DNA from 3 places in the Bordetella genomosp. 8 genome. Region 2 is predicted to be linked to each of the others. Evidence: predicted binding sites of a transcription regulator. Region 2 holds the regulator's gene; each other region holds the start of a gene.

Region 1 (3,207 bases), 680 kb from region 2:
GCCTCCACCGACCCATCGAGTCTTTCGACAGTACCGATAAATGTATCCGCCACCACCAGGTCGACAGCGCGCAACTCGCGGCGCACTTCCTCAATACGCGAAAAATAGTCGCGCTGGATCCGTATCGTTCCTGTGGAGATGTGCGTCGGAACTGCATGCAGCACAGACCAGTCGAAACTGAACTCGACCGAATTATCGATCGACTCGTCATGCATTCCGGCGATTGCCTCACATAAATTCGAAGAAATGATAGGGGCCGGGTCCGTTTTCAGATCGTCCACGAGCGAATCCAGAGTATCGGATTCAATAGCCGTTCTCAGTTTGAACATGGCTTGCTGCAAAGCAAGCGTCACATTCCGCACGAAGGGCGGATTCGTATCGTCGAGTTCCAAACCACCTTGCCCCTCCAACGCATCGAGCGGGCATGCGACCTTCAGAATGAAACTGCCCTGCTCCGTCTGCTGGAACTTGGCTTTCTCAATAAGCTGGGAAGCCTCACTCAGCGACAAACGTGGGTGATGCGGGCGGGGTCTCAGGACGGTACACGTGGCCGCCTTCAACAGCTTTTCAGTGTTCTGCACCAATGCGCCGGCAAAGCTCAGGGGTAGCGCGCTATCGTTTCCGTCAAAGGACACCCTGAGGCGAAGGACGTCATCCTTCAATACTCGAATGCTGGAAAGGAGAGGGTCTGGATGCTGGCCAGTCATCTCCGCAAGCTTTTCGAGGACGATGCGGACAGACTCACGGTAATCCGGCGCTGTCGTATCCATTGGGAAAACAAGCTGACGCTGCGGATAGCGGCCATTTTGCAGCACATATAACCGGTCCGATAGCGCGACCTCGAGCAAAGACCAGCCATGCGCCTTGAGATAATCCCGCAGGTCTGTAGGACCGACCGTCCAATCTGACGTCATGCTTCTGCCCCTTGATAGAGCGGAATATCGTTCCTTGATAGCCGCGCCATCAAGGCGACCAGGCCCGCCGGATCGAATCTCTGTGACGTGGGCAGATAAACGGTCTGTGTCGATCTGTTCTCGGACGCTGGGGCTCCGCGCAAGCTGACCCAGTATGCGCACTTTCGTAAAGAAAGCGCCTTATCTGAATGGGACAGCCATTCGGCATGCGTCGGTGGAAGAAACAAAACCACAAGGATGCGAGGCGTGCAAACAGCTGCAGTGCGGAGATCATCGTATTGGGCGATGCCGTGCAAGCTGTACGACAAGCAGTTGCCTACGATTGCCGGCTCGCGAGCCGTTGCCTTGAGCTGAATCTTGATGTCGACCTCGTTCCTGTACCCTCCGTTCGGGAATGGCCCCCAACCGGTAAGCTTTGCGTCCACCCCGGCGTTGTCTTCGTGACGCCCCGCCGCCACGCACGCCACAGCCGCGTGTGAGGCGACCGCATGTAGATAGGCATAGCTCAGTTCAGCTACGATGTTTTCAGGGCTGAGGGGCCGCATGGGTGCAGATCTATATGGTTGGAATCATACAAGCAGGACGCCATGGGCTATCGGTCGCGCTGGGATCCTGGGGAAAGGTCGCCGGCAGCTTATCTGGAAGCATCGCGCGGCAGCTGTAACCCGTCAAAGATCAGACCTCCCATCCGCCCCTGTAAGCCGGCAGACACCCAGCACAACATATTTGTAACAGCAGACCACCTCGCTCTTGAAGCCAAACCAACCGCCCCTATAATTAGCACTCGCCGCCAATGAGTGCTAACACAGCCTCTGGCCGGTCCCTAGAGACAACCCCACATCGTACTGAATACAGGAGTTCTTCATGGCCCTGCGTCCTTTGAATGATCGCGTGATCGTCAAACGCCTGGACAACGAGCGCAAAACCGCCTCGGGCATCGTCATCCCCGACAGCGCGGCCGAAAAACCTGACCAAGGCGAAGTCGTCGCCGTCGGTCCCGGCAAGCGCACGGAAGACGGCAAGGTGCTGCCGGTTGACCTGAAGGCCGGTGACAAGGTGCTCTTCGGCAAGTATTCCGGCCAGACCGTCAAGGTCGATGGCGAAGAGCTGCTCGTCATCCGCGAGGAAGAAATCCTCGCCGTGATCCAGTAATTCCCCCGTCCCGAATACCGAATTCGACAGAATTCCCACAGAATTCCAGTAAGGAACCACTATGGCTGCCAAGCAAGTCCTGTTCGCCGATGACGCCCGTGTGCGCATCGTCCGTGGCGTGAATGTCCTCGCCAACGCTGTCAAAACCACCCTGGGCCCCAAGGGCCGCAACGTCGTGCTGGAGCGCTCCTTCGGCGCCCCGACCGTGACCAAGGACGGCGTGTCCGTCGCCAAGGAAATCGAACTGAAGGACAAGTTCGAGAACATCGGCGCGCAACTGGTCAAGGACGTTGCCTCCAAGACCTCCGACAACGCCGGTGACGGCACCACGACCGCCACCGTGCTGGCCCAGGCCATCGTCCAGGAAGGCCTGAAGTACGTGGCCGCCGGCTTCAACCCCATCGACCTGAAGCGCGGCATCGACAAGGCCGTCGCCGCCGCCGTCGAAGAGCTGAAGAAGCTGAGCAAGCCCGTCACCACCAGCAAGGAAATCGCCCAGGTCGGCTCGATCTCCGCCAACAGCGATTCGTCGATCGGCCAGATCATCGCCGACGCGATGGACAAGGTCGGCAAGGAAGGCGTCATCACCGTCGAAGACGGCAAGTCGCTGGAAAACGAGCTGGACGTGGTCGAAGGCATGCAATTCGATCGCGGCTACCTGTCGCCCTACTTCATCAACAACCCCGACAAGCAAGTCGCCGCGCTGGACGACCCGTTCGTCCTGATCTTCGACAAGAAGATCAGCAACATCCGCGACCTGCTGCCCGTGCTGGAACAAGTCGCCAAGTCGAGCCGTCCGCTGCTGATCATCGCTGAAGACGTCGAAGGCGAAGCGCTGGCCACCCTGGTCGTGAACAACATCCGTGGCATCCTGAAGACCACCGCCGTCAAGGCGCCTGGCTTCGGCGACCGCCGCAAGGCCATGCTGGAAGACATCGCCATCCTGACGGGCGGCGTGGTCATCTCCGAAGAAACCGGCATGTCGCTGGAAAAGGCCTCGTTGCAGGACCTGGGCCAGGCCAAGCGCATCGAAGTGGGCAAGGAAAACACCACCATCATCGACGGCGCTGGCGACAGCAAGTCGATCGAAGCCCGCGTCAAGCAGATCCGCGTCCAGATCGAAGAAGCGACGTCCGACTAC
Region 2 (3,207 bases):
GATGTCGGCGCGCGCCGCGCCTTCGCGCAGTACGGACGCGTCGGCGCGTTCGCCCAGCGTCAGCGCCAGCGCGTCGATCAGGATGGACTTGCCGGCGCCGGTTTCGCCGGAAAACACGGTAAAACCAGCACCGAAATGGATGTCGGTCTTCTCAACGATAACGAAGTCCCGGATATGCAGCGTGCGCAGCATGGCGGCGTCATTCTCCGCTGTCGGTGGCTTGCGGCATCAGGTTCCAATGCAGCTTGCGTCGCAGGGTCGTGAAGAAGCTGTAGCCTTCGGGATGCAGGAAGCGGATAGTGTGCGGCGCGCGGCGGACCACGATGCGGTCGCCGGGCTGCAGGTCCGACCAGGTCTGCATGTCGAAATGGCAGGAGGCGCCATGTTCGACGCGGCCCATGCCGGTCAGGGTCATCGCCAGTTCGCCGTTGTCCGGGATGACGATGGGCCGGTTCGACAAGGTCTGCGGCGCCACCGGCACCAGCACCATGGCCTGCAGGCCCGGATGCAGGATGGGCCCGTTGGACGACAGGGCGTAGGCCGTGGACCCCGTGGGCGTGGCGACGATCAGTCCATCCGCCCGCTGCGTGTACATGAAAATCCCGTCCAGTTCGACCCGCACTTCGATCATCCCGCCGCGGCCGGCGCGGTTGAGCACGACGTCGTTCACCGCGGATGAGGAAAACAATTGCTGGTCGCCGCGCCAGATGCCGCCTTCCAGCAGCATGCGGTCCTCGGCCTTGAAGTTGCCCTCCAGCACGCGCGACAGGGCGCTCTTGGCGTCGTGCAGGGGCACGTCGGTGATGAAGCCCAGCCTGCCGTGATTGACCCCGATCAGGGGCACGCCGTGCGGCGCCAGGACGCGCGCCGCGCCCAGCATGGTGCCGTCGCCGCCCATCACCACGGCCAGATCGGCGCGCCGGCCGATTTCGTCGATGTCCGCCACGGGGAATTCCGCCAGGCCGGTATTGTGGGACGTGTCCTTTTCAATAAGCACGGCGCGGCCTTCCTCGGTCAACATCTGGGCCAAGGCGCGCAGCGGTGCGTCCAGTCCGGTGTCCTGGTATCTGCCGATGAGGGCGACAGTCGGGAAATGCATGCTGGAGGCGGCGTCCGGTGTGGGTTTGAGCTAGGATTCAACGATTATATGGGGTCATATTTGCCTTTAAGGGACAAAATTGGCACCGTTGCAAAAAAGTTTCCATAGAATAGCGACATGGACGACCGCGCACGCGCACTGCTCAAGGCGTTGATTGAACGCTATATCGCCGACGGCCAACCGGTCGGATCGCGCACGCTTTCGAAGGTGTTCGATCTTTCCCCGGCCACCATACGGAATGTGATGGCGGATCTGGAAGAGTCCGGGCTGATCCACAGCCCGCATACTTCTTCCGGGCGGATTCCCACGCCACGCGGCTACCGGCTCTTCGTCGATTCGCTGCTGGCGGTGCGCAGCTATGACATCCAGCCCGAGCATATCCGCGAAAGCCTGCCGGCGGCCGAGCCCGCGCGGGCGGTGAATGCGGCGGCGGCCCTGCTGTCCAACCTCACGCAGTTCGCCGGCGTCGTGCTCACCCCCAAGCGCGCCCAGGTTTTCCGCCAGATCGAATTCATCCGCCTTTCCGACAAGCGCGTGCTGCTGATCATCGTCACGCCGGACGGCGACGTGCAGAACCGCATCCTGTTCGTCCAGCGCGATTACGCCGAACACGAACTGCTGGAGGCGGCCAATTTCTTCAACGTGCACTTCGCCGGCAAGTCCTTCGACGCCGTGCGCCGCACGCTGGCGACCGAGCTGGCGCAGTTGCGCGACGATATCTCGCGCCTGATGCAGGCCGCGGTCGAAGCCGGCACGGAGGCCATCGAAGACGGCGACGCCGTGGTGATTTCCGGCGAACGCAAGCTGCTGGACGTCACTGACATCGCGTCGGACATGGACCGGCTGCGCAAGATGTTCGCGCTGTTCGAAAAGAAGACCGACCTGCTGCAACTGCTGGACGTGTCCAGCCGGGCCCAGGGCGTCCAGATCTACATCGGCGGGGATTCTCAGCTGGTGCCGTTGGACGAAGTCTCGGTCATCACCGCGCCGTATGGCGTCGATGGCCAGGTCGTCGGCACGCTGGGCGTGATCGGTCCCACCCGCATGTCGTACGAGCGCGTCATCCCCATCGTGGACATCACGGCACGCCTGCTGTCCAACGCCTTGAGTCATAACCACTAAGAATTCCCGCGTCCCGCGGGGGACGTACGGGTGGCGAGGTATCCGCGTGTTCCTGCGTGCGTTCAAATATCTGTGGCCGGAGCGTTTCCTGCCGGAACCCGAACAAGCCGATCCCTTCGAAGAGCGCATGGTGCCCCCACTGGGCAAGACCGGCGTGCTGCTGATCAACCTGGGCACGCCGCAGGCCGCGACGGCTCCGGAAATCCGCCGCTACCTGGGCGAATTCCTGGCCGATCCCCGCGTCATCGAGATCCCCCGCTATCTGTGGTGGCCCATCCTGCATGGGCTGGTGCTCACCCTGAGGCCCCGGAAACTGGTACCCCGCTATCGAGGCATCTGGATGGACGGCGGTTCGCCGCTCATGGTCTACAGCCGCCGGCAGGCCGAAGGCTTGAGCCGCCTGCTCGCGCAGCGCGGCATGCAGGTGGAAGTCGCGCTGGGCATGCGCTACGGCAGTCCGTCGGTGGCCGATGCCATGGATGAGCTGCGCCGCCGCGGTTGCGAACGTATCCTGGTCGTACCCATGTATCCGCAATACGCGGCCAGCACGACGGCGACGGTCGTGGACGCGGTGGGCCGCCATGCGGCGCGCTTGCGCGACCAGCCGGAACTGCGCTTCATCAAGCGCTTCCATGATGACCCTGGATACGTGCAGGCCATCGTCGGCAAGATCGAGCGTTACTGGGCCGAGCATGGCCGGCCGCAGAAGCTGGTGATGAGCTTCCACGGACTGCCGCGCTACTCGGTGGAGCTCGGCGATCCCTACTATCAGGATTGCCTGCGTACCGGCCGCCTGCTGCGCGAACGCCTGGGCCTGATGCCCGAGCAGGCGCTGGTCACTTTCCAGAGCCGCTTCGGCTCGGCCCGCTGGCTCGAGCCCTACACAGCGCCCACTGTCATGGCTCTCGCGCGGGACGGCGTCACCGAGGTCGACGTGGTCTGTCCCGGTTTTTTGGCCGACTGCCTGGAAACCCTGGAAGAGGTCC
Region 3 (3,207 bases), 1.2 Mb from region 2:
ACCGACGCCAGCCTGCGGGCGGTGGTGTCGGCCATCCGCCGCGACCACGGCGACGCCGACCTGCTGCTGGCGACAGGCGACCTGTCGCAGGACGGCAGCGACATGTCCTATCACCGTTTCGCCGAAGCGGTCGCCCCGCTGGGCGTGCCCGTGCGCTGCCTGCCGGGCAACCATGACGCGCCGGCCGCGCTCAAGCGCGCATTGGGCGCCTGGACCGAACCGGTCACCGACATCGGCCCCTGGCGCATCGTCACGCTGGACTCGCATGTCGCCGGTTCCAACGCCGGCCATCTCGAAAGGGATCAGTTCGAGCTGCTAGACCACGCGCTGGGCACGGCGCAGGGACGCCCGGCGCTGGTCGCCATGCATCACAATGCGGTGCAGATCAGCGCCGACTGGCGCGATGCCATGATGCTGGACAACGCCGCCGAGCTGTTCCGCCACCTGACGCGCTGGGGCAATGCCCGCATCCTGCTATGGGGGCACGTCCACCAGGACTTCGATCGCCGGCGCGGCAACGTGCGGATGCTGGCGACGCCGTCCACCTGCTTCCAGTTCACCATCCGCGATGGCCGGCACAGGCTGGATCCGCAGCCGGCCGGCTATCGGTGGATGAAGCTGTATCCCGACGGCTCGATCGCGACCGGCGTGCGGCGGCTGGACGCCGCACTGTGGCGCGCGCTCCTGCAGGAATGGAACGAGCCCGAGGAAGCGCCCATGCCGATGCCCTGCGAGGCGGCCCCCGACGTGGCCGCCGCCCCAGCCGGCATCGCGGGCGGCGCCTGACGCGAGACCAAATAAAAAACGGGGCACCACGTGGGGTGCCCCGCTAAACACCTGTCTCATAGGGGAGGGGAAAGAGGAGAAGCCGAGACAGGTGAGAAGACTACAGGCCTGGAAGGCTCCAGGCAGGTGGTCTACATGGGGTTAGGCTGGGGCGACATGAGAAAGTTTCGCCCGCATTCGGGATTTCCCGCGGCGACATGCATCTAAAAGTAACTGCCCAAGCATAAAAGAATGGCGCGCTGTCGCCAGCGCGCCACCGTTTCGGGCATCAATCAGGCCGGCTGCAGGCTGCCGCGCATCTTCTTCAGCGCGGCGGCCTCGATCTGGCGGACACGCTCGGCGGAGATGCCGTATTCCTGCGCCAGCTCGTGCAGCGTGGCGCCACCGTCATCCTGCAGCCAGCGCGCCTGCACGATGTGGCGGGAGCGGGGGTCCAGTGCTTCCAGCGCGTCATGCAGGCCCGTGCTCTGAAGCTCGTCGTGAGCCTTGCGCTCCAGCACGCGCGTCGGTTCCTGGCGGCCTTCGTCGGACAGGTAGGCGATGGGCGCGAAGCTTTCATCGTCGTCGTCCTGGGCTTCCAGGGCCATGTCGCGGCCGGACAGGCGGACTTCCATCTCGCTGACGTCTTCCGGCCGGACGTTGAGCTGGCGGGCGATTTCGTCCACCCGCTCCGTATCCAGCGTCTTGCCGTCCGGACGCATGCTGCGCAGATTGAAGAACAGCTTGCGCTGCGCCTTGGTGGTGGCGACCTTCACCAGGCGCCAGTTGCGCACGATGTACTCATGGATTTCCGCCTTGATCCAGTGCACGGCGAACGAAACCAGCCGGACCCCGCGCTCGGGATCGAAACGCTTGACGGCCTTCATCAGTCCGACGTTGCCTTCCTGGATCAGGTCCGCATGCGGCAGACCGTATCCCAGGTACTGGCGCGCGATGGACACGACCAGGCGCAGGTGCGACAGCACCAGCTCGCGCGCGGCATCCAGATCGCCGGCGTCGCGCAGGCGACGGCCGAGCGCGCTTTCCTGATCCGCCGTCAGCACCGGCAGGCGGTTCACGGCGGAGATATATGCGTCGATCGTCCCCAGCGCGCCCGGATTGGCGATGGCCAGCGTAAGCGCGTTGGCGGGTACGGCCAACGAGGAATTCTGTTGTTTCATGGTGTTTTGCTCCAGGAAACGGCTATGGGTAGAACGCATCGGGTGATCTTAGCACTCTGAAAAGGAGAGTGCTAATTCGACCTTCAACGGCCTGGGAAGTTCAGTCATTCCTTGTCCATGGACACCCCGCCCGTCGCGGGCGATCCAATCACCACCCGCGCTGCTTCAGCGCATCCGCGGTGGCAGGATTGTCGGGACGGATGAACAGCGCGCCCCGGGGATCGACGAAAACCCGAAAGCGGGCGCCATCGAACATGGGCATATAGGCAGCGCTGCCGTACTGCACGTCCACGAAAGGCAGCCAGTCCGGAAACCGCTGCTTCAGCCTGGCCAGATCCGGCGTGCCCGCGGGACCGAGCGCATAAACCGTGCGCGGCTCGGACTGTTCCGCCGCCGGATCGGCATAGCGGCCCGACAGGCGCTCCAGCCGGTACAGCGGCGGGACGCCCGCCAGCAGGGCCGGCAGCCGCCAGCGCACCATGCGCGCGTCAATCTGCCACTCATCGCCGCGCAAAACGAAGTCCTCGGCGGCCTTGCCCTGCAGTTCCGCGGTCGCCACGAACTGGCGCGGCGCCTGTTCGCGCAGCGTCAACACCGCCACCGGCTCGTCGGACGTCAGGCGCAGGAACTGGTAGAGCGTGGCCGCCAATATCCCCGACACGCAGGCCAGGGCCAGCAATAGCAGGCCGAATACCCGCCGCACCGGCCTCAGCCGGAATTGGCGCCTGCCGCGCGCGTCGCGCGGGCCGCCCTTGCCCAGGAACAAGCCAAAGCCGAGCAGCAACGCGGCGATGGTGACCACGGCGATCCAGACGGACGGGGCGACGCCTTCGATCAAAACGATCCTCGGGGAAACTCGGACACAGTTCCAGTATATAGAAGGCGTCAAGCCCCTTCGGCCGATAGCTCGAATTGCTCGGCATGGAAGCGGATGTGGTCTTCCATGAAGCTCTGGATGAAGTAATACCCGTGGTCGTAGTGCTCGTGGCGGCGCAGCCGCAGCGGCTGGGCAGCCTGGACGCAAGCCGCTTCGAAGGCCTCCGGATACAGCTGCTGCGCCAGGAAGCGGTCGGCCAGGCCCTGGTCGACCAGGATGCCGCCGGGATAAGGCGTGCGCAGCGTCGCCATGAGCGCCGTCGCGTCGTGGCGGGCCCATTCCGATTTATCTGTCCCCAGATAATTGGAGAACGCCTTCTCGCCCCACGGACAGCGGCTGGGCGCGGCGATGGGAGCGAAGGCCGACACCGAGCGGAACAAGCCG

The links. The regulator HrcA, encoded in region 2, represses chaperone genes, less so after heat shock. The targets are predictions, from matches to a motif close to TTAGCACTCNNNNNNNNNGAGTGCTAA.
Region 1: a site for HrcA is predicted at 1,692-1,718, ahead of groES (co-chaperone GroES). Genes of this name have one in related genera too.
Region 3: a site for HrcA is predicted at 1,995-2,021, ahead of rpoH (RNA polymerase sigma factor RpoH). Genes of this name have one in related genera too.

Annotation. Positions count from the first base shown of each region.
Region 1 is NZ_CP021108.1:683,901-687,107, reverse strand. Features, by position in the region: gene CAL12_RS03115 (hypothetical protein) at 1-914, opposite strand, end outside; gene CAL12_RS28710 (DUF4365 domain-containing protein) at 911-1,459, opposite strand; gene groES (co-chaperone GroES) at 1,779-2,066, shown strand; gene groL (chaperonin GroEL) at 2,128-3,207, shown strand, end outside.
Region 2 is NZ_CP021108.1:1,363,626-1,366,832, forward strand. Features, by position in the region: gene recN (DNA repair protein RecN) at 1-192, opposite strand, end outside; gene CAL12_RS06215 (NAD kinase) at 200-1,099, opposite strand; gene hrcA (heat-inducible transcriptional repressor HrcA) at 1,217-2,221, shown strand; gene hemH (ferrochelatase) at 2,268-3,207, shown strand, end outside.
Region 3 is NZ_CP021108.1:202,094-205,300, reverse strand. Features, by position in the region: gene CAL12_RS00950 (phosphodiesterase) at 1-786, shown strand, start outside; gene rpoH (RNA polymerase sigma factor RpoH) at 1,059-1,946, opposite strand; gene CAL12_RS00940 (hypothetical protein) at 2,095-2,784, opposite strand; gene fghA (S-formylglutathione hydrolase) at 2,832-3,207, opposite strand, start outside.